DNA from 2 places in the Nocardioides sp. NPDC004968 genome. Region 1 is predicted to be linked to the other one. Evidence: riboswitches for the same ligand, from Rfam matches in the RefSeq annotation. Region 1 holds a riboswitch; the other holds the start of a gene.

The links. Region 1 has a riboswitch for thiamine pyrophosphate ahead of ABZU72_RS03090 (thiamine ABC transporter substrate-binding protein). Riboswitches for the same ligand answer to the same signal wherever they lie in the genome.
Region 2: it holds a riboswitch for thiamine pyrophosphate, as region 1 does, so the genes downstream of both, ABZU72_RS27230 (thiamine phosphate synthase) here and ABZU72_RS03090 (thiamine ABC transporter substrate-binding protein) in region 1, are expected to answer to the same signal.

Annotation. Positions count from the first base shown of each region.
Region 1 covers NZ_JBEXJF010000002.1:112,434-127,981, forward strand. Annotated here, with positions in the region: gene ABZU72_RS03055 (PLP-dependent cysteine synthase family protein) at 1-880, shown strand, start outside; gene ABZU72_RS03060 (TIGR02206 family membrane protein) at 844-1,542, opposite strand; gene ABZU72_RS03065 (putative protein N(5)-glutamine methyltransferase) at 1,770-2,540, opposite strand; gene ABZU72_RS03070 (hypothetical protein) at 2,557-2,913, shown strand; gene ABZU72_RS03075 (hypothetical protein) at 2,910-3,353, shown strand; gene ABZU72_RS03080 (MBL fold metallo-hydrolase) at 3,319-4,371, shown strand; gene ABZU72_RS03085 (GNAT family N-acetyltransferase) at 4,361-4,792, opposite strand; TPP riboswitch at 4,823-4,931, shown strand; gene ABZU72_RS03090 (thiamine ABC transporter substrate-binding protein) at 4,928-5,989, shown strand; gene ABZU72_RS03095 (ABC transporter permease subunit) at 5,986-7,644, shown strand; gene ABZU72_RS03100 (ABC transporter ATP-binding protein) at 7,663-8,691, shown strand; gene ABZU72_RS03105 (phosphatase PAP2 family protein) at 8,703-9,770, shown strand; gene ABZU72_RS03110 (acyl-CoA dehydrogenase) at 9,802-11,715, shown strand; gene ABZU72_RS03115 (DUF559 domain-containing protein) at 11,898-12,848, shown strand; gene ABZU72_RS03120 (AAA family ATPase) at 12,966-13,529, shown strand; gene ABZU72_RS03125 (inorganic diphosphatase) at 13,624-14,115, opposite strand; gene dacB (D-alanyl-D-alanine carboxypeptidase/D-alanyl-D-alanine-endopeptidase) at 14,202-15,548, shown strand, end outside.
Region 2 covers NZ_JBEXJF010000053.1:1,515-17,062, reverse strand. Annotated here, with positions in the region: gene ABZU72_RS27250 (thiamine phosphate synthase) at 1-446, opposite strand, end outside; gene ABZU72_RS27245 (thiazole synthase) at 443-1,210, opposite strand; gene thiS (sulfur carrier protein ThiS) at 1,207-1,407, opposite strand; gene thiO (glycine oxidase ThiO) at 1,404-2,429, opposite strand; gene ABZU72_RS27230 (thiamine phosphate synthase) at 2,429-3,034, opposite strand; TPP riboswitch at 3,028-3,137, opposite strand; gene ABZU72_RS27225 (Gfo/Idh/MocA family oxidoreductase) at 3,418-4,851, shown strand; gene ABZU72_RS27220 (NEW3 domain-containing protein) at 4,887-5,891, shown strand; gene ABZU72_RS27215 (Gfo/Idh/MocA family oxidoreductase) at 5,985-6,884, shown strand; gene ABZU72_RS27210 (fumarate hydratase) at 7,045-8,733, shown strand; gene ABZU72_RS27205 (ABC transporter ATP-binding protein) at 8,795-9,739, shown strand; gene ABZU72_RS27200 (ABC transporter permease) at 9,736-10,602, shown strand; gene ABZU72_RS27195 (helix-turn-helix transcriptional regulator) at 10,606-10,839, shown strand; gene ABZU72_RS27190 (zf-TFIIB domain-containing protein) at 10,954-11,265, shown strand; gene ABZU72_RS27185 (GNAT family N-acetyltransferase) at 11,347-11,889, opposite strand; gene ABZU72_RS27180 (SPFH domain-containing protein) at 11,951-12,979, opposite strand; gene ABZU72_RS27175 (NfeD family protein) at 12,995-13,441, opposite strand; gene ABZU72_RS27170 (DUF6328 family protein) at 13,503-14,003, opposite strand; gene ABZU72_RS27165 (glucose 1-dehydrogenase) at 14,003-14,869, opposite strand; gene ABZU72_RS27160 (hypothetical protein) at 14,906-15,548, shown strand, end outside.

The sequences.
Region 1 (15,548 bases):
CTGCAACGGCTGGCTCCACGAGGGCTCGACGGTCGTCGAGGCCTCCTCCGGATCCACCGCGGTCTCGGAGGCGTACTTCGCCGGCCTCCTGGGGCTGCCGTTCGTCGCGGTCATGCCGCGCTCGACCTCGGAGGAGAAGGTGCGCCTGATCGAGTGGCACGGCGGCCGCTGCCACTTCGTCGACCGCGCACCCGACATGTACGCAGAGGCCGAGCGCCTCGCCCGCGAGTGCGGCGGCCACTACATGGACCAGTTCACCTACGCCGAGCGGGCCACCGACTGGCGTGGCAACAACAACATCGCCGAGTCGATCTTCGACCAGATGTCGCAGGAGCGATACCCGGTGCCGACCTGGATCGTCGTCTCGGCCGGCACCGGCGGCACCTCGGCGACGATCGGCCGCTACCTCCACTACCGCCGCCACCCGACCAGGCTGATGGTCGCCGACCCGGAGAACTCCGCCTTCTACGGCGGCTGGGAGACGGACACCTCCGACTACGCCACCGGGATGCCGTCGCGCATCGAGGGGATCGGCCGGCCGCGGGTCGAGCCGTCCTTCGTCGGCGGGGTCGTCGACGACATGGTCCAGGTCCCCGACGCGGCGTCGATCGCGACGATGCGCTGGCTCTCGGCCCGGATGGGCCGCTCGGTCGGCCCCTCGACGGGCACCAACGTGTGGGCATCGCTGGGTGTCGTACGCGAGATGTCCGAGGCCGGCACCGAGGGCAGCGTCGTCTCGCTGCTGTGCGACTCGGGGGAGCGCTACCGCTCGTCCTACTACGACGACGGCTGGGTGAGCGAGAAGGGCATCGACCTGGCGCCGTACGCCTCCGCTCTCGCCGACTACGAGCGCACCGGCGTCCTCGTCGACCCGTCCTGACGGGCCCAGATCCGCAGTCCCAGCGTGATCAGCGCCCACACACCGGCGACGATCAGGATCTCGTTGAGGACGTAGACCGGCCACGGCCCGAGCAGGTCGAGCATCGAGCCCGACTCCGGCTTGTAGCGCAGGTAGCCGTAGTTGGCGTCGAGGACGAGGTTGAGGACGTACGCCGCGGCGGCCCATGCCGCCGTGGTCGCGACCGTCCAGCCGTAGTCGCGCCACCGGGGTAGCAGCTTGAGCCCGAAGACCAGGTAGACAGCGGCGGTCACGATCATCAGATGCTGGCCCCAGAAGGTGAAGTAGCTGACGTCCGGGAAGTCCATCACGTCCGGGGTGAAGACGCCCTGCGTGGTCAGCGTGAGGCCCCAGAAGCAGGTCAGCGCGGTCGGGTAGGGATGGTGGGTCCACAGCGCGAACGCCGCCGCGACCCACGCCAGGTCGCACAGGTGGATCGGCAGATCGATGAAGAGATCGAAGTCGGTGACCCACTCGTGGGCCTGCAGCGGGATCGTCGTCAGCGGGATCGCGAGCGCGAATCCTCGTGAGAATCTCGACGGCTTCGCGTCGGCCCGCTGCCGCCTACCCAGCCAGACGACCGCCACGATCCCCGCTGTGAGCAGGGACAACGGCACCAGGTGGGCCAGACCGTAAGCCTGCATGACGGAAGTCTGACGGGATTCTCGAAAAAATTCTTCCCAACCCGCGTCATGGGTCCGCGGGTGGCCCGTTTCATCGGCGTGAAGGTCGCCCACCGGTGGGGGGTGGACGAACTTCCAGGTGGCGGTCCCTCTGAATGCACACTGCGGGGGTGGTGTGCAATCAGAGGGACGCCTCGCTTTTGGGTGCAGGAATTCCCGGTTAACCGGGCCTCTACAAATTTTTCAGGCTACAGCGTTCCGGTCACCGCGGTCGCGTAGAGGTCCTCGTCGTGATGGAGCTCCGCGACGAGCCCCTGCTCCCGCATCAGGCTCGCGGTGACGGGCGCCTGCTCCTGGCCGGCCTCGATGATGAGTACGCCGCCGGGAGCCAGATGCTTCGGAGCCTGCTCGATCACGCGGCGCTGGACGTCGAGCCCATCCGCGCCGCCGTCGAGAGCCACGTGGTGCTCGTGGTCGCGCGCCTCGGGCGGCATGTTCCGGATCTGGTCGCTCGGCACGTACGGGGCGTTGGCCACGATCACGTCGAGCTCGAGGTCGTGGGGGAGCGGGTCGTAGAGATCGCCGAGGAGCACCCGGTTCGGCGGCAGATTCTCCCGAGCGCACTCGACCGCCGCCGGGTCGATGTCGGTGGCCCAGACCTCCGCGTCCGGGAGACGTGCCGCGATGGCGGCGCCCAGCGCTCCGGTCCCGCAGCCGAGATCGAGCACCTTCAGGGCCGCGCCCCGCCCGGCCGTCCGGAAGGCGAGCTCGACCATCAGCGCCGAGCGCTGCCGGGGCACGAACACCCCCGGTGCGACCCGGATCCGGAGCCCGCAGAACTCGGCCCAGCCCAGGATGAGCTCCAGCGGCTCGCCGGCCACGCGGCGTACGACCATCTCCTCCCGCTCCAGGGCGGAGACCGGGGCGGACTCGAGCAGTGCCGCCTCGTCCTCGGCGAAGACGCAGCCGGCGGCGCGGAGACGAGCGACGAGCCCCGGATCGGGAGAGGTGGAGGTCATTGGAGAAGATTGGCACGTGGACGCCGTGACCCTGATCGGATTTATCGTGGCCGGGTATGCCGCGTTCGTGACGATCGCGGCCGTGCTCGGCGTGGTGCTGAAGGCGCCCCGGCCGAAGTGGCTGGACCAGGTCGCGTGGATGCTGGAGATCCTGGCCGTCGTGCTCGCGATCGGTGCGCTGGCGGCCTGGTCGGGCGGACGCAAGCCGGAGTCACTGTCGACCTTCCTGGGCTACCTCGGCGCGCTGGTGTGCCTGATGCCGCTCGCTCTGCAGACGATGCGTGGGGACCGCTCGACCTGGTCCTCGGGCGTGATCGCGGCGGCTGCCCTGGCGACGGGTGTCGTGGCCGTACGCGTCATGATGGTCCGGTGACCGCGACCTCCCCTGCCAAGACTCGTTCCGGTCCGCACCTGGTGCTGCTGACCGTCTACGCGATCTTCGTGCTCGCCGCGGGAGCCCGGTCGCTGGTGCAGGTCTTCACCGACTTCGACGAGGCCCCGATCGCCTACTCGCTCTCGGTCGTCGCCGCGGCGACGTACGTCGCGGGCTGGTTCGCGATCCGCCGGGCCGCCGCCGGGTCGGCGGGCTTCGCGAAGATCATGCTGTGGATCGAGTTGGCCGGCGTCATCGTGGTCGGTGTCCTGTCCCTGGCCGTCCCGTCCTGGTTCCCGGATGACTCGGTATGGTCGAAGTTCGGGAGCGGATACGGTTTCGTTCCTGCCCTGTTGCCGATCCTGGGTCTGCTCTGGCTCTGGAAGGTCAACCCGAAGGAGACGGATGAGTCAGTCGACAGCCACCGCGATCTCGCCTGACTCGGGGGAGCACTGGTCCGCTCCGGGAGCGTGGACAGTCGCCGACGGCGTGCACCGGATCCCGCTGCCGCTGCCGATGGACGGGCTCAAGGCGGTCAACATCTACGTCCTCGAGGGCGACGACGGGCTCTCGCTGGTCGACGGTGGCTGGGCGATCACCGAGGGGCGGGAAGCGCTCGAGTCCGGGCTGAAGAAGCTCGGCTTCGAGTTCGGCGACATCCGGCGGTTCCTGGTCACCCACGTGCACCGCGACCACTACACGCTCGCCTCGGTGCTCGGTCAGGAGTTCGGCGCGGACGTACTCCTTGGCGCCGGCGACCGGCCCACTCTCGAGCTCACCAACGGCGACCTCGACGGCTGGGTCTCGACCGACCGGCTGCTCGCCCACGCCGGTGCGCACGAGCTGGCCGCGAAGTGGGCCGCCAACCCGCCGCCCGCGCCCGATCTGTCCCACTGGCGGATGCCCGACCAGTGGCTGGAGGGCGACGTACGCCTCGACGTGGCCGGCCGCGACCTCGATGCCGTGCACACCCCCGGGCACACCCAGGGCCACTACGTCTATGCCGATCTGGCCGGCTCGGTCCTCTTCGCCGGCGACCACGTGCTGCCCACGATCACGCCGTCGATCGGCTTCGAGCCGGTGCCGGTCATCGACCCGCTGGGCGACTTCATGGCGTCGCTGACCAAGGTCCGCACCCTGCCCGACCTGCGGCTTCTCCCCGCCCACGGGCCGGTCGCCTCGTCGTCGCACGCCCGCGTCGACGAGCTCCTGGCCCATCACGAGTCGCGGCTCGCACAGTCGCTGGCGTCATTGCAGGCCGGTCGGCGCTCCGCGCTCGAGGTCGCCAACGACCTCGGTTGGACCCGCCACGAGCGTGCCTTCGCCGAGCTCGACTACTTCAACGCCGGCCTCGCCGTCATGGAGACCAAGGCCCACCTCGAACTGCTGGCCGCCCGCGGTCAGGCCACCCGCGAGGAGACCGAGACCAGCGTCTTGTTCGCCCCCGTCACCGGGTGAGCCGCATCGGGGTGTGCGGGATGTCGTCCTCGAGGAACTCCTCGCCGTCCTTCACGAACCCGAACTTGGCGTACCAACCGGCCAGCGGCGACTGAGCGTCGAGGACGACGTCGCGGTCGGTGAGGGCCTCGACGGCGGCGGCCATGATCACGTCGGCCAGGCCCTTGCCGCGGTGCGTGGGGGCGAGGACGACGCGGCCGATCCGCCACACGTCGCCGTCGTCGAGGATGCGGGCGGTGCCGGCGAGCTGGTCGCCGTCGCTCAGCACCACGTGACGCGTCCCGGGCTCGAGGTCGCGGCCGTCCAGATCGAGGTACGGGCAGTCCTGCTCGACGATGAAGACGTCCTGGCGCAGCCGCCACAGGGCGTACGCGGTCTTGGGGGAGAGCTCATCGAAGGACGAGATGGCGACGTCGGTCATGGGTGGATTCTCGCAAGCAGTAGTGTTGGCGGGAACAGACAGGGGAGGCCGGAAGGCCTGAGAGTGCGGCGAACAGCGCCGCAGACCCTCCGAACCTGCTCCGGTTGATACCGGCGAAGGGAGTCAGGAATGCGCATGCGTACGCCTGCCATCGCTGCCACTGCTATCTCGGCGCTGCTGCTGTCCGCGTGCGGGGGCAGCCCCGCCGAGCCTGACGCCGACCCGTCGAGCGGCGCCGACGACAAGTCGGTCGTGCTGCTGACCCACGACAGCTTCACGCTGCCGAAGGAGGTGCTGGCCGAGTTCACCGAGAAGACCGGCTACACCGCCGAGATCCGGCACGCGGGCGACGGGGGCGAGCTGACCACCAAGATCGCCATGGACACCGGCAACCCCGACGGTGACGCGGTGTTCGGCGTCGACAACACCTTCGCCAGCCGGGCGATCGACCAGGGGGCGCTGGAGGCCTACACGCCGAAGACGGTCCCGGCCGGGGTCGACGAGTTCAACCTCCCGGGGGACGACAAGCACTTCCTCACCCCGGTCGACAACGGCAGCGTGTGCGTCAACATCGACACCGAGTGGTTCGCGGCGAAGAAGCTGACGCCGCCGGAGTCGCTCGACGACCTGGCGGAGCCTGCGTACAAGGATCTCTTCGTGACCCCCGGCGCCGCGACGTCGACGCCGGGGATGGCGTTCCTGCTGGCGACCGTCGCCGAGTACGGCGAGGACGGCTGGGCGGACTATTGGGGCAAGCTGATGGACAACGGCACCAAGGTCGTCGACGGCTGGGACCAGGCCTACTACTCCGACTTCACCCAGGGCGGCGGGAAGGGGACGCGGCCGATCGTCCTCTCCTACGACTCCTCGCCGGCCTTCACCGTCAAGGACGGCAAGACGACGACCAAGGCGCTGCTGGACACCTGCTTCCGGCAGGTCGAGTACGCCGGCGTGCTCGAGGGCGCCGACCACCCCGAGGGCGCCAAGGCGCTGATCGACTTCATGCTCTCCGACAGCGTGCAGGGGGCGCTGCCGGAGAGCATGTACGTGTTCCCCGTCTCCTCCGGCGTCGAACTGCCTGCCGACTGGGCGAAGTTCGCGCAGCAGCCGACCGCGCCGCTCTCGGTGGAGCCTGAGGAGATCGACGAGAACCGGGAAGCGTGGCTGGCGACCTGGAGTGACACGATCGCGCAGTGAGCTCCACCCGTCGTGCTGTGACCCGGCGAATCGGGACCCTGGTCGCGCTCGCCGCTCTCCCGGTGGCCGTGCTGGCGGTCTTCTTCGTCCTGCCGGTCATCGGGATGGTGCAGCGCGGCCTGTTCTTCGAGGGATCCTTCGATCCGTCGGTCGTGACCAGGATCCTGGGGCGCCCGGAGATCCAGCGGGCGCTCTGGTTCACGCTGTGGTCCTCGGGGCTGGCGACGGTGCTGAGCGTCGCGCTCGGGCTGCCGGCCGCGTTCGCGCTCTATCGGCTGAGCTTTCCGATGCAGCGGATCATCCGGGCGGGGCTGCTGGTGCCGTTCGTGCTCCCCACGGTCGTCGTCGGGGTCGCCTTCCGCGAGCTCATCGGCGAGGCCGGGCTGTTGGCCGGGTTGGGGCTCGACGGGACTCCGACCGCGATCATCCTCGGGCTGGTCTTCTTCAACGCCTCGGTGGTGATCCGCGCGGTCGGGGCGGCCTGGGAGTCGCTCGACCCGCGTCCCGGGGAGGCTGCTGCAGCGCTGGGCGCCTCGCCGGCGCGAGTCCTCCTGACGATCACGTTGCCGGCGCTGCGTCCCGCGATCGTCTCCGCGGCGTCGGTGGTCTTCCTCTTCTGCGCGACCGCTTTCGGGATCGTGCTCACCCTCGGCGGGGTGCGCTACAACAGCATCGAGACCGAGATCTACAAGCTGACCTTCACCCTGTTCGACCTTCCCGGTGCGGCGGTGCTGTCGGTGCTCCAGTTGGTGGTCGTCATCGGGCTGCTGGTCGTGGCCGGCTGGCTGCGCTCGGTGCCGGATGCGGCGCAGTCCCGGGTCGTCGTACGCCGCCGGCGGGTCTCGATGCGGGACATCCCGGCCCTGCTGTCGACGTCGGTCCTGGTCCTGCTGGTCGCCGGGCCGCTGCTCGCCCTGCTGCTCGGGTCGCTGCGAGACGATGACCGGTGGAGTCTCCGGAACTACACGGCCCTGCAGACTCCCGGGTTCGACCCTCCGCTGCCGGTTCCGGCCACGACCGCGCTGATGACCTCGCTGGCGGTCGCGGTGCAGGCGTCGTTGGTCGCGCTGACCCTCGGTCTGCTCGTCGCATTCGCGGTGACGCGTCGGTCCCGTTCGGTGGCCGAGCGGCGGGTACGTTCCGTCCTGGACGGGCTGTTCATGGTGCCGCTCGGGGTCAGCGCCGTCACGCTGGGGCTCGGGCTCTACCTGACCCTCGGGTCAGCCCCGCTCGACTTCCGCGACGAGCCGTGGCTGGTGCCGCTCGCGCAGGCTCTGGTGGCGTTGCCCCTGGTGGTGAGGACGTTGGTGCCGGTCCTCGGTTCGGTCGACGACCGTCTCCGCCAGGCCGCTGCCGGGCTCGGGGCCGGGCCGTTGCGCGCGGTCATGACCGTGGACGTACCTGCCATCTGGAAGCCGCTGCTCGCCTCCTCCGGGTTCGCCTTCGCGGCGTCGCTGGGGGAGTTCGGCGCGACGTCCTTCCTCGTCCGCGAGGAGCGCCCCACCCTCCCCGTCGTCATCCTGCGGTTGCTGTCCCGGCCGGGGTCCGACAACTACGGCATGGCCCTCGCCGCCGCCTGCGTCCTCGCCGCCACCACCGCCGTCGTGATGCTCCTCGTCGAGCGTCTCCGCGTACCTTCGATCGGAGCACTGTGAACCAGGATCGAGGTTGCGATGCTGTCGCTGCGTGAGGTGTCGGTGGCGTACGACGGGAAGGCGGCCGTCTCGGACGTCAGCCTGGAGCTTGCGGACGGGGAGGTGCTGGCGCTGCTCGGGCCATCGGGGTCGGGGAAGTCGACGCTGCTGCGGGCCGTGGCGGGCCTGGAGCCGGCGACGGGGGAGATCAGCTGGGACGGGCGCCCGCTGCGCGGGGTGCCGACGCACAAGCGTGGCTTCGCGCTGATGTTCCAGGACGGGCAGCTGTTCTCGCACCTCAGCGTCGCGAACAACGTCGCCTACGCGATGCGGTTGCGCCGGATCCCGGCGGCCGACCGTACGAGGAAGGTCGCCGACCTGCTGGAGCTCGTCGGCCTGGGCGGCTACCAGGACCGCCTCCCGGGCACGCTGAGCGGTGGCGAGCGGCAGCGGGTCGCGCTCGCGCGGGCTCTCGCCGTCGAACCGCGGCTGCTGCTCCTCGACGAGCCGCTCTCCGCGCTCGACGCCGGGCTGCGGGAACGGCTCGCGGGCGACCTGCGACGGATCCTGCACGAGGCGGGCACCACCGCGCTGATGGTCACCCACGACCAGGAGGAGGCCTTCGCGGTCGCCGACCGGATCGCGCTCCTGCGCGACGGTCACCTGGTGCAGGCGGGGACCCTGCGGGAGGTGTGGGCGAAGCCGACGGACACCTGGGCTGCCCTGTTCCTGGGCTACGCCCGCGTGCTCGAGGGGCCGGCGGCGTACACGGTCCTGAAGGCCGCCGGGATGGCACCGGCCGGCGCGGTCGCGCTCCGCCGCTCGGCCTTCGTCGCCGACCCGTCCGGACCGCTCACCGGCACCGTGGTCTCGGCCAGGGCCACGCCGGAGCAGCACCGGCTCGTCGTACGTCTCGATGACGTCGGGGAGGTCAACGCCGTCGCCGACTCGGCGCCGGCGCCGGGGGAGTCGGTCACGCTGAGGGTCGAGCCGAATCGGCTGGCGATCCCCGCATCGGCCGATGGATCAGGCACCCAGGAATCGGCAGAGCAACCACCGGCCACTTAGAATTAGCGGCTATGTATCGCCGCGCTCAGATCTTCCTCGTCAGCAGCGCGCTGATCTTCGGCCTGATCGCAGTCGTGACCGCGCAGATCGTCGACAAGCGCATGCTCGACCCGGAGGGCTTCCTCGGACCGTCCTGGCTCCGCCTTCCCCTCCTCGTCGGAGCTGCGCTCCTCGTCGACCTCGTGCCACGAACGCTGTGGATGGCGAAGTTCAAGTGGAAGGACATGGGCCCGATCTTCAAGGAGCGGCTCCGCACCCACTGGACCCGTGAGCGGCTGACGCTCGTGGCGTTGGGCATCGTCTGCTTCTACCTGGTCTACGTCTGCTACCGGAACCTCAAGTCGTTCCTGCCGTTCGTGGTGCCGGAGACCTACGAGTTCGACCACGAGCTGCACCTGATCGACAAGGCGGTGCTCTTCGGCGCCGACCCGGCGATCGTGCTCCACGACCTCCTCGGCACCGGCTGGGCGGCCTGGTTCCTCTCCTACATCTACATGTGGTTCCTGCCGCTGGTGCCGTTCGCCGTCGCCGGCTGGCTGGTGTGGTCGCGCAACCTCGCCTACGGCTACTGGTTCGTGAGCTCGCAGTGCATCGCCTGGATCCTCGGCACGGTCTCGTACTACTGCCTGCCGACGGTCGGACCGGGCCTGCAGTACCCCTATCTCTACGCCGACCTGCCCGAGACGCCGGCGAGCACACTGATGGAATCGCTGGTCTTCACCCGGCAACATGTCCTCTTCGACGTCGACGCCAACGTGGTGCAGTCGGTCGGTGGCTTCGCCTCGCTGCACACCGGCATCACCCTGCTGGTGGCGCTGATGATCCAGGCCACGATCAACAACAAGATCGCCCGCTGGGCCGGCTGGATCAACTTCGGGATCACCGTCGTCGCGACCGTCTACTTCGGCTGGCACTACCTCGCCGACGACGTCGCGGGCGCGATGATCGCGCTCGTCGCCTACTACTTCGGCGGGCTCGCGGCCGGCCAGAAGTTCCAGCGCAAGGGCGTGCGGCGACTCGTAGCGGAGTCCGACGAGATCGCCGACCGCGAGTCGAAGGTCGCCCACGAGCTGACCTGATCCGGGCTTGATCGAGGCTTAAGGTGGCGATGTGACCGCCATCGATGCAGCCTCATTGACCGCACTTCTCGACGGGCGATACGCGGGAGTCCGGGAGGACGTACGCAAGTCCCTGATCGAGCGTGCCGACTTCCTCTGCGAGGTCGAGGAACTGGCCCGGCCGGAGTATCGCGAGCGCGTACGGGAGGTGCTCCTCGATGTCTCCGCGACCGGTCTGACCGGGCTCGGGTTCCCGAAGGAGTACGGCGGGGGCGGTGACGTCGGCGCCTCCATCGCCGCCTTCGAGGAGATGGCCGGCGGCGACCTGTCGCTGCTGGTGAAGTCGGGCGTGCAGTTCGGGCTCTTCGGCGGCGCGATCCTGCAGCTCGGCACGGCGCGTCACCACGATCGGTATCTCGCCGACATCGTCTCCGGGCGCCTGCTCGGCTGCTTCGCGATGACCGAGCACGGCCACGGGTCCAACGTGGCCGCGGTGGGGACCGTGGCCACCTACGACCCGGATGCGCGGGAGTTCGTCATCGAGACGACCCGGGAGGATGCGTACAAGGACTACATCGGCAATGCCGCGGCCCACGGCGAGCTCGCGGTCGTCTTCGCCCAGCTCGTGGTCGGAGGCGAGGAGCGTGGCGTCCATGCTCTGGTGGTGCCGATCCGGGTTGCCGGCGCGCCTGCTCCCGGGGTCCGGATCGAGGACGACGGACCCAAGATGGGGCTTAACGGCGTCGACAACGGACGACTGTGGTTCACGGGCGTGCGGGTGCCGCGTACGTCTCTCCTGAACCGCTTCGCTGACCTCACCGAGGCCGGCGAGTACGTCTCCGAGATCGAGTCGGCCGGACGGCGCTTCTTCACCATGCTCGGCACGCTCGTGCAGGGACGCGTCTCGGTCGGCGGGGCCGCGATCCGGGCATCGGAGGTCGCGCTGACGATCGCGGTCCGCTACGCGCTGCGGCGCCGGCAGTTCGAGGCGTCGTCGGACGCCGAGGAGTCGCTGCTCCTCGACTACGGCCAGCACCAGCGGCGGCTGCTGCCACTGGTCGCGCGGACCTATGCGCTGCGCTTCGCGCAGGAGGTCGTACGCGACGACCTGCACGACGTCTTCTCCGGCGTCGCGACCTCGGAGCACGCCCGGCGCGAGCTCGAGTCGCGAGCGGCCGGCACCAAGGCCCTGGCGACCTGGCACGCGACCCGGACGATCCAGGAGTGCCGGGAGGCGTGCGGCGGGGCGGGCTACCTGGCCGCCAACCGGTTCGCGGCCCTGAAGGCCGACACCGACGTCTTCACGACCTTCGAGGGCGACAACACGGTGCTGTTGCAGCTGGTCGCCAAGGGGCTGCTCACCGGCTACTCCAGCGAGTTCGAGGAGATGGACCAGCTGGATCTCGTACGCTTCGTGGCCGGTCTCGCCGTCGAGACGGTCCTGGAGCGGACCGCCGTGCACAAGCTGCTCGAGCGGGTCCGCGACGTCGTCCCGGTCGCCGGGGAGCGGGAGCCGGACATCCTCGACTCCGACTACCACCTGGCGATGCTGCGCTTCCGCGAGGAGCACATGCTCGCCGGCGTCGCCCGCCGCCTGCAGTCGGGCGTCAAGGCCGGACGCGAGCCGGGCGCGGTCTTCTCGACCGTGCAGGACCACGTCATCGGGGTCGCTCATGCGCACGTCGAGCGGCTGATCCACGAGGCGTTCCGGGAGAAGGTCCGCGTGCTCTCCGAAGGTCCCGTACGCGACCTGATGGACCTCCTCTGCGACCTCAGCGCCCTCTCGGTCATCGAGGCCGACCGCGCCTGGTTCATGGAGCACGGCCGCCTCTCCTCCGAGCGCTCCAAGGCCATCACCGCCGAGGTCAACCGCCTCTGCCGCGAGCTGCGCCCCGACGCACGGCTGCTCGTCGATGGCTTCGGCGTGCCTGAGGAGCTGCTGCGGTCGAAGGACCTGATCGGCTGAGGTCGGGGTGAGCCATTTTCCCGCCATGGCGGGAAAATGCGGGGTCGCTTGGGCTTGTTGCGCGGCAGAATCCCGCCATGGCGGGAAAGTGCCGCCTGGTGAGCCAGCCGCTCGGAGCGAGTTATCCACAGGGGGTGTGGATAACTTCTGCGAATGTTCTGCGGATTGCGCACGATTCCCGTATGACTGCCGTACGCATCAAGCCCAAGACCACGCCCACGATCCCAATCGATCCGACCCGACCGTTCCGGCGCATGCACGCTCTGGCGAGCGGATTCGATCCGCGCCGGAAGCGCCGGGACTTCCGCCGGCTCTTCCACGGGATCTACGTGTCGAGTGCCGTCGAGGTGACTCCGCTGCTGATCGCGGAGGCGGTCGTGCTGAGTGTGGACCCGCTCGGGGCGTGGGCCAGTCACGCGACAGCGGCCCGGGTGTGGGAGCTCCCGATCCCGCCGCTGCCAGGCGAGCACGTCACGGTCCTTCGGCGCGACCAGCGCCGGGGACGTCCCCAGATCAGCTGCCACTCGGCGCCTGACGGATTGATCACGAAGTTCGATCACGTGGACGTCTCGGCGCCCGCACAGGTCTTCGTCGATCTGGCGGCGCTGATCCCGCTCGTCGACCTGGTGGTCGTCGGTGACCACATGGTGCGCAAGGGACTGGTCACGCAAGCATCTCTCGTGGAACACAGCGCATCGGCGAAGAGCCCTGGTGCGGCCCTCGCGCGCCGGGCCGCCTCACTCGTCCGCGCGGGGGTGGACTCGCCGATGGAGACCCGGCTACGTCTGCTGATCGTGCTCGCCGGGCTGCCCGAGCCTGCGGTCAACGCCCTGGTCGGCGATGAGCTGGACAAGCGGAAGTACGACCTGAGCTACTCGCAGTCGCGCACGATCATCGAGTACGACGGCAAGCATCACGTCGAGCGCGAGGAACAGTGGGAGGCCGACCTTCTTCGCCGTGAGGCGATCGACGCTGATGGATGGCGGATCCTCGTCTTCATCGCCAAGGACATCTACACCTCCCCAGGCACGACCTTGGAGAGGATCCATCGGGTACTCCTCCAGCGCGGCGAGCCGGGCGTACCCAGAAAGCTGAGCGACAACTGGAAGCAGCACTTCCCGGATCGCTCCTGATCGAGCTGGGCGCCAGAATCCCGCCATGGCGGGAAAATGCTGCCACGATCGATCACTCACCCCCGCAGAATCCCGCCATGGCGGGAACTTGCCCCGGCGCGCCGATACGCTCGCCGCGTGAATCGCCTGATCTTGCTCAACGGTTTGCCCGGAGTGGGGAAGTCGACGATCGCCCGTCGGTATGCCACGGAACACCCGGGCACGCTGCTGTGTGACGTCGACGTGCTGCGTACGTTCATCGGTGGCTGGCGCGACGACTTCGAGAAGGCCGGTGCACGGATCCGGCCGGCGGCGCTCGGCATGATCGCCGGCTATCTCCGGGAGTCCGGAGACGTGGTGCTGCCGCAGCTGCTCGCCAGGGTGAGTGAGCTGGAGAAGTTCGAGCGCGCGGCGCTCGACGCGGGCGCCGAGTTCATCGAGATCATGCTGGAGGCAGAGACCGACGATGCCGTACGCCGCTTCCACCGCCGCGACGACGGCACGGACCCGTGGCACCCGATCGTGCGGAGCCTGGTCGCCGAAGCAGGTGGCGACGACGTCCTACGTGATTACGCCGTGAGGCTGCGCGGGCTCGTTGCCCGACGTCCCAGGACGAGGACGGTCATGAGCGTCGCGGATGCGACGGACGCGGCCTACCGCGACGTTCTCGAGGCCGTCGACGCGGCCGCGTCCACTGACTGACGAACAGAATCCCGCCATGGCGGGAAATTGCCGCCCAGCCCCGCAGGACTGGCCGGCAGATCCCCGCCATGGCGGGAAAGTGGCATTGACCGCCTCAGTGAGCGGTGTTCTTGAACCGATCGATGGACGCGGCGATCTCCGACTCCGCAGCAGCCTTGCCGACCCAGTCGGAGCCCTTGACGGTCTTGCCGGGCTCGAGGTCCTTGTAGTGCTCGAAGAAGTGCTTGATCTCGTTGAGCGTCCACTCGTCGACATCCGCGAGGTCCTGGATGTGGTCGAAGCGGGGGTCGCAGGGGACGCAGAGGACCTTCTCGTCCTGGCCCTTCTCGTCCTCCATGACGTACATCGCGACCGGGCGGGCCTCGACCAGCACACCGGGGAAGAGCGGGTAGGGGGTGAGCACCAGCGCGTCGAGCGGGTCACCATCCCCACCGAGGGTGTCTTCGATGTAGCCGTAGTCTGCGGGGTACATCATGGAGGTGAACAGCACGCGGTCGAGTCGAAGCCGGTTCGACTCGTGGTCCACCTCGTACTTGTTGCGGGATCCCTTGGGGACCTCGATCAGTACGTCGAACTCCTGCGTCACTTCTCTGCCTCCAGACAAACCCAAAAACGGAATGCCGGACAGTCTGACACCGATCGGCGTCAGATCCGGCATCGAGGAGGATATCCGTGGAGCCCCAAAGCGCGCCGAAGTGGCCTTCCGAGGAGCCGGAGGAGGGCCGCGGAAAGCTCGTGGTCGTGCTGCCGCTGGTGCTCGCGCTGTTGGTGGGAGTCGCCGCCGCTGCGTACGCCTTGGGGTGGGTCCGCTATGCGCGCGGCAACGTCGCGCCGACCCCTCCGCCGGCCCCGCTGAGCATCGCCGCGGTCAGCCCCGCGGCGGTTGCGGGCGAGCAGACCAGAGCTCCGGGAAAGCCTGATCAGGCCGCGCTGGAGCAGGTGATGCGGGAGGTGGTCGGCGACAAGCGGCTCGGCAAGCACCTCAAGGCGGCGATCGCGCCGCTCGAGGGCGCGCCGCTGGTGAGCCACGGCACCGGGGCCGCGACCCCCGCGAGCGTCACGAAGGTGCTGACCAGCGTGGCGGTACTGGAGGCGTACGGCCCGGAGCGCCGGTTCGAGACCAGCACCACGCTCCAGGGGAGCACCGTCACTCTCGTCGGCGGAGGTGACGCATCTCTCAGCTCCAGCGACCTCGCCGACCTCGCCGCGGAGACGGCGCGGGAGCTCGGCACCACCAAGTCGGTGACCCTCGCCTTCGACGACACCCTCTTCGGTGGCCCGACCCTGAGTCCTACCTGGCGACGCACCTATCTGGGTGAGGAGGTCGGCGGGATCACCGCGCTGCTGGTCGACCACGGCGGCTCCCAGTCCTCGGGCTACAGCCGGGATCCGTCCATGCAGGCCGCCGAGCAGTTCAAGAAGGCCCTGGTCAAGCACGGGATCAAGGTCAACGGGAAGCCCGCGCGGGGGACGAAGGTAGGCACCCAGCTCGCCGTACGCCAGGGGGACACCCTGCGCGAGATCGTCGAATACACGCTGCAGTACAGCGACAACCAGCTCGCCGAGGTGCTCGCCCGCCAGGTCGGGCTCGCGGCGGGCACGCCGACGTTCGACGGGTCCACCGCGGCGATCACGGCCACGCTGAAGGAGCTCGGCATCGACACCACCGGCCTGGTCCTACGCGACGGCTCCGGCCTCTCCCGGCAGAACCTGATCCCGCCGACGCTGCTGGTGAGCACGCTCCAGACCGCCGCCAGCCGCAACCGCCCCGAGCTCGCGCCGGCGATGACGGGCCTCCCGGTCGCCGGCTGGGTCGGCTCCCTCTCGCGGCGGTTCAACTTCGACGCCGAGCCGGGTCGCGGCCGTGTCCGGGCGAAGACCGGCACCCTCACCGGCGTCTCCGGGCTCTCCGGCATCGCGGTCGACGCCCGCGGCACGCCGTTCGTCGTCGTACTCATGGCCGACGGGTTCAAGTCAGCACAGACCTTGGACGTACGCGACGCCCTCGATGACGCGATG
Region 2 (15,548 bases), on a different contig from region 1:
CCGCCCAAGGCGTACGTCGGGAGCGGCAGGCCAGCGAACACCTCCGGCCCGAGCGGCGGCCCGTAACCCGGCTTGGACTCGGTCAGCGCGTACGGGCTCAGCATCGCGTAGTCGAACCCCTCCTCGGCCGCGCGGGCGACCTCGGTGGCGCTGTGGCAGCTGCGGCCGCGGGGTGGCCCTACGGACGAGGTGCTACTGCTCGCGGAGGCGGGCAGGTGCAGGCCGACTGCGGCAGGGAGAGGGGTGTGGGCGGCGATGACGTTCAGGCCGAGTCCGGCGAGCAGCTCGGCCAGCTTTGCTCGATGCTCCAGGGGCTCATCGAGCTCACGGAGTACGACGTGGGTCAGGCTGGCCTCGGCGCACGCTGCCATCGTCGCGACCAGGCTGCGGCCGAGCGGCAGCTGGGAGCGGTCGGTGAGGACGAGCAGTCGCGGCAGCGCGGTCATGCGATCCGGCCTTCCATCGGAGACGACGCCCGGGCGACCGCTTGGCGCGGGATCCGGCCGGCGGCGCGGGCAGCGTGCCCGGCCTCGACGGCCAGGCGCAGCGCGCGAGCCATCCCGACCGGGTCGTCGGCGCGGGTCACCGCGGTGGCGGCGAGGACCGCGGAGCAGCCGAGCTCCATCGCGAGGGCCGCGTCCGAGGCCGTGCCGACACCGGCGTCGAGCACGACCGGCACGGACACCGCAGCAACGACCGCCTCGATCGCATACGGGTTCAGCAGCCCCAGCCCGGACCCGATCGGCGAGCCGAGCGGCATCACCGCCGCGCAGCCGGCGTCCTCGAGCCGGCGGGCGAGGACGGGGTCGTCGGTGGCGTACGGAAGGACCGTGAAGCCCTTGCGCACCAGCTGCTCGGCGGCCTCGACGAGCTCGACGGCGTCGGGCATCAGCGAGGTCTCGTCACCGATCACCTCCAGCTTGACCCAGTCCGTCTCCAGCGCCTCGCGGGCGAGCTCGGCGGTCAGCACCGCCTCGCGTGCCGAGAGGCAGCCCGCGGTGTTGGGCAGGATCGGCACCTTCGCCGCGCGAAGCGTCTCGAGCAACCCGCCGGAGGCCGTCGAGGACGTACGCCGCATCGAGACCGTCACCAGACCGGGCTCGGCCGCGTCGATGACGTCGGGGAGCAGGGCCAGGTTGGGCAGGCCGCCGGTGCCGAGGAAGAGGCGTGAGGACAGCTCGTGGCCAGCGATCTTCAAGATGCTGCTCATCCGCCCTGCACCGCCGTCACGATCTCGACGACATGACCGTCCCGGAGCTGCCAGCGCGCCCAGTCGTCGCGCGGCACGATCTCCTCGTCCACGGCGACGGCGATGCCGCTCGGCCGCCGGTCGCCGGTACGTGCCTCGAGCAGGTCGGCAACGGTGCCGCTGACCTCCGTCGGCTCGCTGTTCACGGTGATCTTCATCCGTCCTCCTTCATCCGGAACCGGCGCGGATCGACCGCGGGTTCCACTGAACCGGTCTCGATGTGGTCGGCCACCAGCTGCGCGATGAGCGGCGCGAGCAGGACCCCGTTGCGGTAGGCACCCGCGGCAAGCACGACGCCCGGCTCGTGGGTCGAGCCGACGAGAGGAAGGTTGTCGGCGGTCCCCGGGCGGTCGCGCGAGGTCACCTCCACCACGCTGGCGCGGTCGAGCGCCGGCACGACCCGGCGGGCGGAGTCGAGCAGCCGCCACACGCCCTCGACGGTCGGCAGCAGCGGACCGTCGCGCTCCTCGGTGGTGGCCCCGATGACCACCTCGTCGCTGTCGATCCGCGGCACCACGTAGATCTGCTCGCCGTGCGCCCAGGCCCGCACCGTCCGTTCCACCCGCTCCTGCGTCCGTACGCGCACCACGTCTCCGCGCACCGGGCGGATGAGGGAGGAGTACGGATCGGGGAGGTTCACACCCGTGGCGATGACGGTGACGGTGTTGGTCTCGACACCGGCTCGCTGGCGCTCGCCGGGCTCGACCAGCGTGGACAACCGTTCGAGCAGGGCCGCGACAACCGCACGCGGGTCGACCGAGTGGTCCTCGGCGAGGAAGGCCCCGCCGGCGACGCGGCCGAGTCCGGGTTCGCGGGCGAGCAGCGCGCGGCGTACGAGTCTCTCGTAAGAGACCCCGGCGAGGTCGAGCACCGAGAGCTGCCGCTCGACCTGCTGGACGTCCCCGGCGTCGACGCCGACCAGCAGGGTCCCGCGGGTGTGCACTGCCACCCCGAGCCTGGCGGCGAAGTCGGGCCAGAGCGCGAGGGAGGACAGGCAGAGCCGGGTCAGGTCCTCCTCGCCGTACCAGGCCTCACCGGCCGGGCTGAGCATGCCGGCCGCGGCGTACGAGGCCCCCGAGCCCGGCGCCGGATCGACCATCGTGACCTCATGCCCGCGACGGATCAGCTCGTCGGCCACGGACAGCCCGACGATCCCGGCACCGAGGATCCGCACGCGCATCAGCCGACGGCTTCCACGAGCTCCTTCGCGGCCTGGAGTGGGTCGGGTTGTCGCCAGAGCCCGCCGATCACGGCGACCCCGTGGGCGCCGGCGGCGCGTACGGCACCGGCGGAAGCGGTCGAGATCCCGCCGATCGCGATCAGCGGGAGGACTCCGGCCGCGTCGGAGACCGCGGAGACCCCCAGTGGATCGGGAAGCCCGGCCTTGGATGTGGTGGCGAAGACCGGCCCGAAGCCGGCGTAGTCAGCGCCCGCGGCGGCGGCCGCCTCGACCGCCACGCGGTCCCGGCACGTCGCGCCGATGATCAACCCCGGCGCGGCCGCGTCGGCGATCCGCCGGGCCTCGGCCAGCGGAAGGTCGGAGGCGCCGAGGTGGACGCCGTGCGCACCGGACGCGAGCGCCACGTCGAGCCGGTCGTCGACGACCACACAGGCGTCGTACGTCCCGACCCGCTCGATCACGGCCGCGGTCAGAGCGAGCAGCTCGCGGGTCGTCGCTGCCTTGTCGCGCACCTGGAAGCCGGCGACGCCGAGCTCCGCGAAGGCAGGCAGCAGCGCGAGATCTTCGCTCGAGGAGACCAGGCAGAAAATAGGTGGAAGAGGCACAACCAATCACTTCCTTCGCCGGCATGATCCGGATCAGGTGTAACGGTCGGAGCGGCCTTAGCTCCCTCTCAGCCCGCTGCCGCGGACTCCCGTGTGGACGTCTCCGACCATAGCGCGCACCACCGAGAACCCCCAGCCCTAGGCCCATCCAGCGGGATACCTCTGGTAGGTCGAGATCCGCGGCGCCGTCGCCCCGTCGCCCCTGACCCCCGCGACGAGCCGATCGTGTCGATCGACGATCGCGGCGCGCGAAGGTCTGGCGCCGCGATGTGACGTGCCCTACAGTCTTCCCTGAGCGATTGATTCTGCCGATACAAGCGTTGATTCGATCATAAACGATCACTCAGGCCGTGTCGGCCCGACCTCGACTTCGGAGCGAAGACATGCAGACGACGTCCATCACCACGCCCGACACCAAGCTCGCTACCGGGTTCTCCCGGCGCAGCGTCCTGGGCTCCGCCGCCGCAGTGGGCGGGGCCGCCCTGGGCATCGGCGCCCTCACCGCCGGCGCCACCCCGGCGCGGGCCGCCGGCCAGCGCACCATGGTCAACCAGCCCTTCGAGGCGCACGAGATCGTCCGCATCGGGCTGATCGGCCTCGGCAACCGCGGCTTCGGGATGGCCCGTGGCTGGGCCGACATCCCCGGCGCGCAGGTGGTCGCGGTGTGCGACATCCGCGCCGACCGCGCCACGCGGGTGGCCGACGACCTCGTCGCGCGCGGCAAGACCCGCCCCAAGGAGTACGGCGGCAAGCGTGGCTCCTTCAAGCAGATGCTCGACCGCGAGGAGCTCGACCTCATCTACATCGCCACCCCCTGGGAGTTCCACTACGACCAGGCGCGCACCTCGATGCTGGCCGGCGCGCACGTCGCCGTCGAGCTGCCGATCGCCACGCAGCTCAACGAACTGTGGGACCTCGTCAACACCTCCGAGATGACCCGGAAGCACCTGCTGCTCGCCGAGAACTGCAGCTACGGCCGCAACGAGCTGGCGATGCTCAAGATGGCGCACGAGGGGGTCTTCGGCGACATCACCCACGGCGCCGGCGGCTACCTGCACGATCTGCGAGCCCTGCTGTTCAACGACGGCTACTACACCGACGACTGGCGGCGCCTGTGGCACACCCGCAGCACCGCCAGCTTCTACCCGATGCACGGCCTGGCGCCGATCGCTGCCGCGATGGACGTCAACCGCGGCGACCGAGCCGTCACGCTGGCCGCCACCGCGACCGCGCCGCGGGGCCTGGCCGACTACCGCGAGCGCTTCGTCCCCCGCGACCACCGGTCGTGGAAGGAGGAGTACATCAACGGCGACCGCATCAGCTGCGAGATCACCACTTCCGGGGGTCGCACCATCAGCGCCGAGCACAACGTGAGCCAGCCCCGGCCCTACAGCCGCATCAACAGCATCGAGGGCAGCCGCGGCCTGTTCGAGGACTACGTCGGCGGCGACTCGACCGGCGCCCGCGTCTACGCCGAGCCGCTGCACAGCGGCGACACCTGGCGCGGCTTCAAGGCGCTGCGCCAAGAGTTCGACCACTGGCTCTGGAAGGAGCTCGAGGACGACGCCTCCGGGAGCGGTCACGGCGGCATGGACTACATCCTGCAGTGGCGTCTCATCCAGACGATGCGCGCCGGGCTGGTCCCCGACATCGACGTCTACGACTCGGCCATGTGGTGCTCACCGGTCCCGCTGAGCGTCGAGTCGCTGGCCAAGAACGGCAAGCCGGTGGAGATCCCCGACTTCACCCGCGGCAATTGGCGCAAGCCGAGGGTCGGCCTCGACTCGCGCCAGACCGAGATGCCCCCCGTCCCCTGATCCCTACCAACCTCACCTTCCGAAAGGCACCTACCATGGTCGCTCCGTCGTTCATCGCCCGCGCGGCTCTCGCGCTCACGATCGCCCTCGGCGGTCTTCTGATGGCCCCCGCCGCCACCACAGCGGCACCAGCAGCGGCTGCTGCGGCGACCACAGACACGGTCGGCGTCGCCATCGGAGCGGTCGACCTCGACGGGCCGGCCATCGTCGAGGTGCCGGTCACCGTCCGCAACCAATCGACGGCGGCGCTGCGCAAGCTCACGGTCTCGCTCCGGGGACCGGTGGGCTGGCAGGTCGCCCCGGCTTCGCGGTCGGTCTCGGGAGCCGTGAAGCCGGGCGCCAGCGCCACCGTCACCTTCTCGGTGCGGGTGCCCGAGCGGCGTCCGGGCTTCCATCTGCGCACCTTCACCGCCACGGCCGCCTACCGCGGCGGTGACGGCGCGGGTGCCGCGGTCGGCACGCGGGTGGAGCGCTCCGGCGAGCCGATGGCCAATCTGGCGGCGGCCTTCAACAACACCGGGGTCACCGACGAGAGCGCCACCACCGCCGGGAACTTCGACGGTGCCGGCAACAGCTTCTCGGCCCAGAAGCTGGCCGACGTGGGCCTGGGCCGGGGGGCCGAGGTCGAGGCGCTGGGCGCCACCCTGACGATGCCCGACGTCGCGCCCGGCACGGCCGACAACGTCGCCAGCGGCGGCCAAGCCGTGAAGGTGAGCGGCAGCGGCGACGCGCTGGTCCTGCTCGGCTCGGGCAGCAGCTACGGTGCCACGGGCACGGTCACCGTCTTCTACACCGACGGCACGTCGTCGACGGACGAGACCGGTCTGCCCAACTGGTCGTTCCAGGAGCCCGACGCGCACGGCGCGACGTTGGTCGCCTCGAGCGTCGGTCGCAACCGACCCGACGGGTACGGCGACGCGGCCTACCAGTACCGGGTCTTCGCCAACTCGGTGCCGCTGACCGCCGGCAAGACCGTCGACTTCGTGGTCCTGCCCGCCAACAGTGCCCTGCATGTGTTCGCGATGGGCCTCGCCGGCTGACCCGCTCGGGTAGGTTGCCGAAGTCAGGAGAGCACCCGAGCGAGTTCGAGGATCACATGTCCAGGCACACCCGGCTCGTAACGGTGCTCACCGATGCCTGAGCGCGTCCTGCGCGTGGGGCTGGTGGGCTCCGGGCCCTGGGCCCGGCTGACCGTGGCGCCGGCGCTCGCCGCCGCGCCCGAGGTGCGGCTGACCCACGGCTGGTCGCGCAACGACGCCGACCTCGCCGACCTGGCCCGCCGACACGGCTTCGAGCCGGCGAGCACCTACGTCGACCTGCTGGACCGGGTCGACGTCGTCGCGTTCTGCGTGCCGCCCGACGTCCAGGCCGGGCTGACGCCGGCGGCGTTGGACGCCGGCAAGGCGCTGCTGCTCGAGAAGCCGGTGGCCCGTCGGGTCGAGCAGGCCGAGCGGCTGCACGGACATCCCGAGCCGGTGCTCGTCCACTACTCCCGGCTGCTCGACAGCACCGTCGCCCCGTGGTTGGACGCCGCGGCCGAACGCACGTGGTCATCGGCGAGAGCGGTGCTCACGAATACGGCCACAGTCGGCGACGACCCCTTCGGCCGATCTGCGTGGCGGCGCGAGACCGACGGCGCCCTGTGGGATCTCGGACCCCACGTGCTCGCCGCCCTGCAGGTCGCGCTCGGTGACGTGACGACCGTCTCGGCCCGCCGTACCGACGAGGGCATCGTGCTCGAGACCACCCATGCGCGAGGGGCGAGCGCGCGGTCGCTGGTGTCGGTCTCGGCGTCCACGAAGCAGGACGTCCTCGAGCTGGTCGGCGCCGACGACTGCGTGCACCGCCTGCCCCGGGACCCACGGCAGGGCGGGGTCCAGACCTACCGCGCGCTCGTCTCCGGCCTGGTGCCGCCGTCCGGCCCGTCCCGCGGCCCGTGCGCCGCGGCGGTGATGGATCCCGCCTTCAGTACCTCCGTGGTGGCGACGCTGGTCGCGGCATCGGCGGCCCTGCGAGCCGGGCCCGCCGCCTGACGGCCGGCTCCCAGCCCCCGCCCCGCCCCGCGCGTAACAGCCACGACTCCACGCCACCCTCGAGAAGGCCGGCGCCATCCTCTGCCCTCGGTGTCGGCCCCGGAGCCGACGCCGGGACCGAGGCCGGGACCGAGGCCGGGGCGGCGTACGATTCCCTTTCGTGGCTGACGTTGAGTTCCGGTACTCCGACCTCCTCCCGACCGGCAAGGACGACACTCCTTACCGGCTGATCAGCAGCGAGGGGGTGGAAGAGATCGAGGTCGACGGGCGCAAGTTCCTCAAGGTCGACCCCGAGGCGATCCGGCGGCTGACCGCCGAGGCGATGAAGGACATCAACCAGTACCTCCGCCCGGCCCACCTCCAGCAGCTCCGCAAGATCATCGACGACCCCGAGGCCTCGGGCAACGACCGCTTCGTCGCGCTCGACCTGCTCAAGAACGTCAACATCTCCGCCGGCGGGATCCTGCCGATGTGCCAGGACACCGGCACCGCGATCGTGATGGGCAAGAAGTCCGAGGGTGTGCTGACCGGCGCCGACGACGCCGAGACCGTCAGCCGCGGCGTCTTCGACGCCTACACCAAGCTCAACCTGCGCTACTCCCAGCTGGCGCCGCTGACCACGTACGAGGAGAAGAACACCGGCTCCAACCTGCCCGCGCAGGTCGAGATCTACTCGACCAGCGAGGGGGAGAACGGCCCGGAGTACAAGTTCCTCTTCATGGCGAAGGGCGGCGGCTCGGCCAACAAGTCGTTCCTGTTCCAGGAGACCAAGGCGATCCTCAACCCCGACCGGATCCTGACCTTCCTCGACGAGAAGATCCGCTCGCTCGGCACCGCCGCCTGCCCGCCGTACCACCTCGCCGTCGTCATCGGCGGGACCTCCGCGGAGTTCGCGCTGAAGACGGCCAAGTACGCCTCGGCCCACTACCTCGACAACCTCCCGACCGAGGGCTCGATGAGCGCCCACGGCTTTCGCGACACCGACCTCGAGGAGAAGGTCTTCGAGCTGACCCAGTCCTTCGGGATCGGAGCCCAGTTCGGTGGCAAGTACTTCTGCCATGACGTACGCGTCGTCCGGCTCCCCCGCCACGGCGCGAGCTGTCCGGTGGCGATCGCGGTCTCCTGCTCCGCCGACCGCCAGGCGCTGGGCAAGATCACCCGCGACGGCGTCTTCCTCGAGCAGCTCGAGACCGACCCGGCGCAGTACATGCCCGACGCTGGCATGGCCGAGGAGATCGCGGCCGGCGAGGTCGTGGACATCGACCTGAACCAGCCGATGTCGGAGATCCTGGCGACGCTGTCGCAGCACCCGGTCAAGACCCGTCTCTCCCTGTCCGGCCCGATGGTCGTGGCCCGCGACATCGCGCACGCCAAGATCAAGGAGCGCCTCGACGCCGGCGAGGAGATGCCGGACTACCTGAAGAACCACCCGGTCTACTACGCCGGTCCCGCCAAGACGCCCGAGGGGATGGCCTCAGGCTCCTTCGGCCCGACCACCGCCGGCCGGATGGACTCCTACGTCGAGCAGTTCCAGGCCGCGGGCGGATCGATGGTCATGCTCGCCAAGGGCAACCGCTCCAAGGTCGTGGCCGAGGCCTGCGGGACCTACGGCGGCTTCTACCTCGGCTCCATCGGTGGCCCCGCCGCCCGGCTGGCGCAGGACTGCATCAAGTCGGTCGAGGTGCTCGAGTACCCCGAGCTCGGCATGGAGGCGGTCTGGAAGATCGAGGTCGAGAACTTCCCGGCCTTCATCGTCGTCGACGGCGAGGGCAACGACTTCTTCACCGACCCGAGCGGAACGACCACCGTCCCCCTGACCGGGATCCGGGTGCGCTCCAAGGAGCGCTGAGCCGGGGGGGCCACACCCAATTCGCTGTCGCACTTCGTCTATCGGTCGTAGTATTCCTGCTATGCCCGATAGCGAGAGCACAACAGCGCTCACCGACCTAGCGCTCGACGTACGCGACCTGCGGGTGCGCTACGGCAGCAACGAGGTGCTCAAGGGCGTGACCTTCTCCGCCCGTCGCGGCGAGGTCGTCGCCCTGCTCGGCCCCAACGGCGCCGGCAAGACCACGACCATCGAGGTCCTCGAAGGATTCCGGATGCCGACCTCAGGCGACGTCTCGGTGCTGGGCTCCGACCCGGCACGGGGCGACGAGCGGTGGCGTGCGCGGGTCGGCGTGGTGCTCCAGTCATGGCGGGACCACAGCCGCTGGCGGGTGCGCGACCTGCTCGACTACCACGCGCGGTTCTACGCGCCGTACGCGACCGCTGAGGTCCCTCGCCCGTGGGACGTCGACGAGCTCCTCGCCGTCGTCGGCCTCACCGCCCACGCAGACCAGAGGGTGATGCGGCTCTCCGGCGGCCAGCGCCGCCGGGTCGACGTCGCGATCGGCATCGTCGGCCGTCCTGAGCTGGTGTTCCTCGACGAGCCGACGGCCGGCTTCGACCCGCACGCGCGACGAGAGTTCCACGAACTCGTGCACCGGCTCTCCGACTTCGAGAACACGACCGTGCTGCTGACCACCCACGACCTGGCCGAGGCGGAGAAGCTCGCCGACCGGATCCTCGTGCTCGACCGCGGCACGATTATCGCCGACGGCAGTCCCGACAAGCTGGCCCTCGACCTCGCGACCAAGGCGGAGGTCCGCTGGACCGCCGGAGGCGAGCGGCACGTGCACGCGGTCGAGGACCGCGACCCGACCGAGTTCGTACGCCGCCTGCTCGCGACCGACCCCGACGTGACTGAGCTCGAGGTGAAACGGGCCAACCTCGAGGACACCTACCTGGCGCTCGTCCAGCGGGTCGAGAGCGGCCAGTCCGAGGAGCACGAGAAACTGGAGGCGCTGTCATGATCACCACCGGGACGAGAAGTACGCGCGGCGTCGCCGTACGCGCCGGGCTGCACCGCGGGTGGCTGGAGACCAAGTATTCGCTGACCGACGTCGGCGACATCTTCTGGATGCTCCTGTTCCCGGTCAGCTTCACGGTGACGCTGCTGTTCATGCGCGGCAACACCGTGCCCGGCACCGACCTCGCACTGGGTGCGATGGTGCTGCCGAGCCTGATCGGGATGTCGATCGCCTTCGGCGGCCTCGCGGGCCCGGCGATGCAGATCGCCACCGACCGTGAGGACGGCACGCTGCTGCGGGCCAAAGCGACGCCCGACGGGATGCTCGGCTACCTGATCGGCAAGATCTGGTTCTTCGGGCTGACCACGCTGGCCAGCCTGGTGCTGCTCGCGATTCCCGCGCTGACGGTGATCGGCGACCTCCGGATTGACGGCCGCACGGCGCTGCTGCTCCCAGTCATCTTCGTCGTCGGCATGGTCGCGACCGTTCCGATCGGGTCGGCGCTCGGCTCGATCTTCAAGTCGAGCGCCCAGTCGATGCTGATCATGCTGGCCTCGATGCTGTTGATCGCCATCTCCGGCATCTTCTACCCGATCACCGCGATGCCCACCTGGCTGCAGTGGGTCGGGCAGATCTTCCCCTTCTACTGGCTCGGGCTCGGCACGCGGTCCGCGATGATGCCTGCGGGGGCGGAGGCCGCGGAGATCGGAGACTCCTGGCGCACGGTCGAGATGTTCGGCGTCCTCGGCGTCTGGGCCGTGGTCGGCCTCGTGCTGGCACCGATCGTGCTCCGCCGGATGGCTCGCCGCCAGACCGGCTCCGCGATCGCTGCCGCGCGCGACAAGGTCATGACCAGGGGCTACTGACCTGTGGCCAACGAATCGGACACCGTCTACAACCGGATCGCGATGCTACGCGCCGAGCGCGGCATCTCCCGTCGGGAGCTCGCCGACGCCCTCGGCGTCCACTACCAGACCGTGGGCTACCTGGAGCGGGGCGAATACAGCCCCTCGTTGCATCTTGCTCTGCGGATCGCCGCCTACTTCGACGTCGCCGTCGACGTCGTCTTCGCCATCGAGCCGTTCAAGCGTCTCGGCGACTGATCCCATTCCTTCCGGAGCAGCCGAAGACCGGACGACCGCCGACGCTGAGCCTCGGCGATGCGGGGCGACCGGATAGGTTGATGGGCGCCGATCCCCGACGACGAGGAGACCCCCATGCAGTGCCCCATCGACGGTGCCACCCTAGTGATGAGCGAGCGCCAAGGCATCGAGATCGACTACTGCCCGCAGTGCCGTGGCGTGTGGCTGGACCGCGGCGAGATCGACAAGATCGTCGAACGGTCCGTCGGCGCCCCGCAGCCCGGCGGCTACCAGCAGCCCCGCCAGGAGCAGCGCGACGAGCGACGCTATGAGAAGCGGGACTACGAGAAGAAAGAGCACGAGCGGCGCGACTACGACGACGACCGGCGCCACGACAAGCGCCACAGCCACCACCGTGAGTCCTGGTTGGGTGACCTCTTCGGCTGATCCGGCTGGAGGCCACGAACGCGCTTGACGGTCCCTGCGACACACCGACATGCGGTGTGTCGCAGGGGTTTCCCGCAGGCCCTATGGCCGCCACTCACGTCGGAGCAGCCCGAAGACCCACGAGTCCGAGACATCGCCGTTCACCACGCAGTCCTCGCGCAGCGTCCCCTCCAGCGTGAAGCCGAGCTTCTCCAGCACCCGGGCAGAGGCGGCGTTGCGGGTGTCGGCCTCCGCCTGGACCCGGTTCAGGTCCAGCGTGTCGAACGCCCATCCCAGGAGCGCACCCGCGGCCTCGGTCGCGATGCCCTGACCCCATCCGGCCCTGGCGAGGCAGTAGCCCAGCGAGGCGCTGCGAAATTCGGGGTTCCAGGAGTTCAGGGTGCACCAACCGACGAAGGTGGAGTCTCGCTCGATGACCATCCGCGCCCCGCTCCCCTCCTCGGCCATCGCACGGCTTCGGGCGATGAACTGCTCGGCACGCGCCCGCTCGGTCCAGGGCGGCGAGTCCCAGTAGCGCAGCACGTACGCGTCGCTCTGGAGGGTGAACAGCGGCTCGGCATCGGCGTCGGCGAACGGCCGCAGCCGCAACCGCTCGGTCGTCAGCGTCGGGGTGGGCAGCGGCACCCCGCCATCCTGTCAGCGACCGGGTGCCCTCAGGAAACGGGTTTCTGCGACCTCCGCGGCGTCACCCGATGATGCGATCCGCCCGGGCCGACTCCTCGTGTGCCGCCTCGACGGCCTTGGCCGCCTCGTGCTCCGCCTGCTCGATCGCCTCACGAGGCGAGGGAACCGGCGGCGTACGTCCTGCGTCGTGGCCGTTGTCCGACCCCTTCGCCGACTGCATAGAGGAGGCGTTGTCGGCGAAGGCGCCGGTGACTGTGCGCATCGCCTCGGTGAGCTCGCCGGGGATGACCCAGAACGAGTTGCCGTGCGAGGCGAGCGAGGGCAGCATCTCGAGGTACTTGTAGGCCAGGACCTTGGGGTCGGCGTCGTTGGCGTGGACCGCCTGGAAGACCCGCTCCAGCGCCGTGGCCTCACCCTCGGCCTCGAGGATCCGGGCCTGCTGGTTGCCCTCCGCCTCCAGGATGGACTTCTGCCGGGTGCCCTCGGCCTCGAGGATCAGCGAGGCCCGCTTGCCCTCCGCGTGCAGGATGGCGGCGCGCTTGTCACGCTCGGCGCGCATCTGCTTCTCCATCGCCTCCTTGATCGAGGCCGGCGGGTCGATCGCCTTGATCTCGACCCGGTTGACCCGGATCCCCCACTTCCCGGTGGCGTCGTCGAGCACCTCACGCAGCCGCGCGTTGATCGTCTCGCGCGAGGTCAGGGTGCTCTCCAGGTCCATCGAGCCGATCAGGTTTCGCAGGGTCGTGACGGTGAGCTGGTCGATCGCCTGCAGGTAGTTGGCGACCTCGTAGGCGGCCGACCGCGGGTCGGTGATCTGGTAGTAGAGCACCGTGTCGATGTTGACCACCAGGTTGTCCTCGGTGATCACCGGCCGCGGGTTGGAGGAGTAGACCGTCTCGCGTACGTCCAGCTTGGTGTTGACCCGGTCCACCAGCGGGATCACGAAGTTGAGCCCTGGCTGCAGGGTGATCCGGTAGCGCCCGAAGCGCTCGATGTTGTAGCGCCTGGCCTGCGGCACGATCCGCACCGTCGAGGCGACGGCCCCGACCACCAGCCCGACCAGAACCAGAACGATCAGCAGAAGTTCCATGTCGTACGTCTCCTCCTAGGGCGACAGCGACAGCGGGTCCCGCGGATGCACGAGCGCCGTCGCGCCTTCGATCTCGAGCACGTCGACCCGGCATCCGACAGGGATGACCAGGTCCTCGTCATAGGGGCGGGCGGTCCATTCCTCGCCCGCGAGCCGGACCAGCCCGTGCGCGTAGCTCACCTCCGCGACGACGACCGCCTGACGGCCGACCAGCGCGTCGGTGCCATCACGCACCGGCGGCGGCAGGGCCATGTGACGGCGTGCGATCGGCCGCACCAGCAGCACGCTGCCGCCACCGGCGAGCGCGAAGATCAGCATCTGCAGGAGCACGGGCGCGCCGAGGGCGGCGCTGCCCGCGGCAAGCAGCGCCCCGCCGGCGACGAAAGCGAACGCCAGCGTCATCGTGAACGCCTCGGCAACTCCGAGCAGTACCGCGACGATGATCCAGAAGTACGACCACATAAGCCCACCAGACTTCGGTTCCTCACCAGGGTACTCCCGGTGTGGTGGACATCACATGGGATCAGTGCGAGTTGTTTCGCCCGTTCATCAGTGGCAGTCCCACCCACAGCGAGACGAACAGGACCAGGACGCCGAGGGAGGCGACGACCCCGGCTCCGAAGGAGAGAACGACGTCGAAGACGAGCAGCACGACCAGCGCCGAGGTGATCGCGATACCCGCCAGGCCGGCCCGCGCACAGGCGTGCGAGGCCTTGACCAGCCACGGCCGCTGGCGGCGCCGGAACAGGATCCGGTGGAAGGAGACGGGGGCGATGATCAAGGACGTGGTGACGACCGAGCCGACCAGCACCACGAGGTAGATCGTCTGCTGATGGTCGGCCAAGTCCGGGAAGCGGGGCGAGAACGGGACCGTCAGCAGGAAACCGGTCAGGATCTGCACGCCGGTCTGCAGCACCCGAAGCTCTTGGAGGAGCTCGTTCCAGTTACGGGTGATCCGCTCCGCCGGGCCCTCGTCCGGACCACCACCTTCGATCGCATCGCGGTGAAAGCTGCTCGCGGCCATCAGAACACCGGCCGTCCCCCAGTCACCCCGAGGACGGTGCCGGAGACGTAGGACGCCTCGGCCGGAGAGGCCAGGAACACGAACGCCGGCGCGACCTCGGCCGGCTGACCGGCGCGCCCCAGCGGTGTGTTGGCCCCGAACTTCTGCACCTTCTCCGGCGCCTGCGTCGCCGGCTGCAACGGGGTCCAGATCGGCCCCGGCGCCACCGCGTTCACCCGGACCCCATCGGGCCCGAGCTCGGCGGCGAGGTTGACGGTGAAGTTGTTGATGGCCGCCTTGGTCGCGGCGTAGTCGAGCAGGCTGGTCGAGGGTTCGTACGCCTGGATCGAGGCGTTGTTGATGACGCAGCCGTTGCTCTTCTGCAGGTGCGGGACGGCTGCCCGGGTCAGCCAGAGCAGGGCGTAGAGATTGGTCTTGAACGTCCGGTCGATCCGCTCGTCGTCCATGTCCGTCAGACCCTTGTCGCGGGCGAACTGGTAGCCGGCGTTGTTGACCAGGATGTCGAGGCCGCCGAGCTCCTGCACGGTGCGTTCGACGACCTCGTCGCACGCCTCGCGCTCGCGCAGGTCGATCGGGATGGCCAGCGGCGTACGTCCGGCCTCCTCGACCAGCTTCGAGGTCGTCTGCGCGTCCGTCTCCTCCTCCGGGAGGTAGGTGAAGGCCACGTCGGCCCCTTCACGGGCGTACGCGATGGCGACCGCGCGGCCGATGCCGGAGTCGGCACCGGTGATGAGCGCGACCTTGCCATCGAGGCGACCGTGGCCCTGGTAGCTGGACTCGCCGTGGTCGGGCAGCGGGTCCATCTCACCGGTGAGCCCCGGAGGCTCCTGCTGCTGGGCTGGGAACTGGGTGTTGTCATCGCTCATGAAGGGCCCGGTACCCACATCCGACACAATGGAGTCGTGAGTGGGAGTGAATCGGTGATCGTCGACGGCGGGCTGGCCCTACGGCATCGAGCGGACGGCCACCTGGAGCTGCGGGCCAACGGGATCTTCGTGATGGACACCCGAGAGACCTCGACCGAGAAGGCGCTGGCCACGCACGCCCTCGAGCTGCACCCGGCGCCGAAGCACGTGCTCATCGGTGGCCTCGGGCTCGGGTTCACCCTCGAGGCCGTGCTGACCGACCCACGGGTCGAGGCGGTCACGGTCGTCGAGATCGAGCCGCGCCTGGTCGAGTGGATGCGGACCGGCCGGATCCCCCATGGCCCCGACCTGCTGAAGGACGAGCGCGTCCACATCGAGGTGGCCGACGTGGCCGTGGTCCTGCGCGAGAGCCGGGCCGAGGCGTACGACGTCGTGCTGCTGGACGTCGACAACGGCCCCGGCTACCTGGTCCACGACGCCAACGGGGCGCTGTACGAGGCGCCCGCGCTGGCGGATGCGCGGCGAGCGACGGCCCCGGGTGGCACCGTGGTGGTGTGGTCGGCGGCGAAGGCTCCGGCGCTGCTGGAGGTGATGGCGCAGGTCTTCGACGACGCCGAGGCGCTCTCCTACCCGGTCGACCTGCAGGGGCACTCCGAGACGTACTGGCTCTATGTGGGCC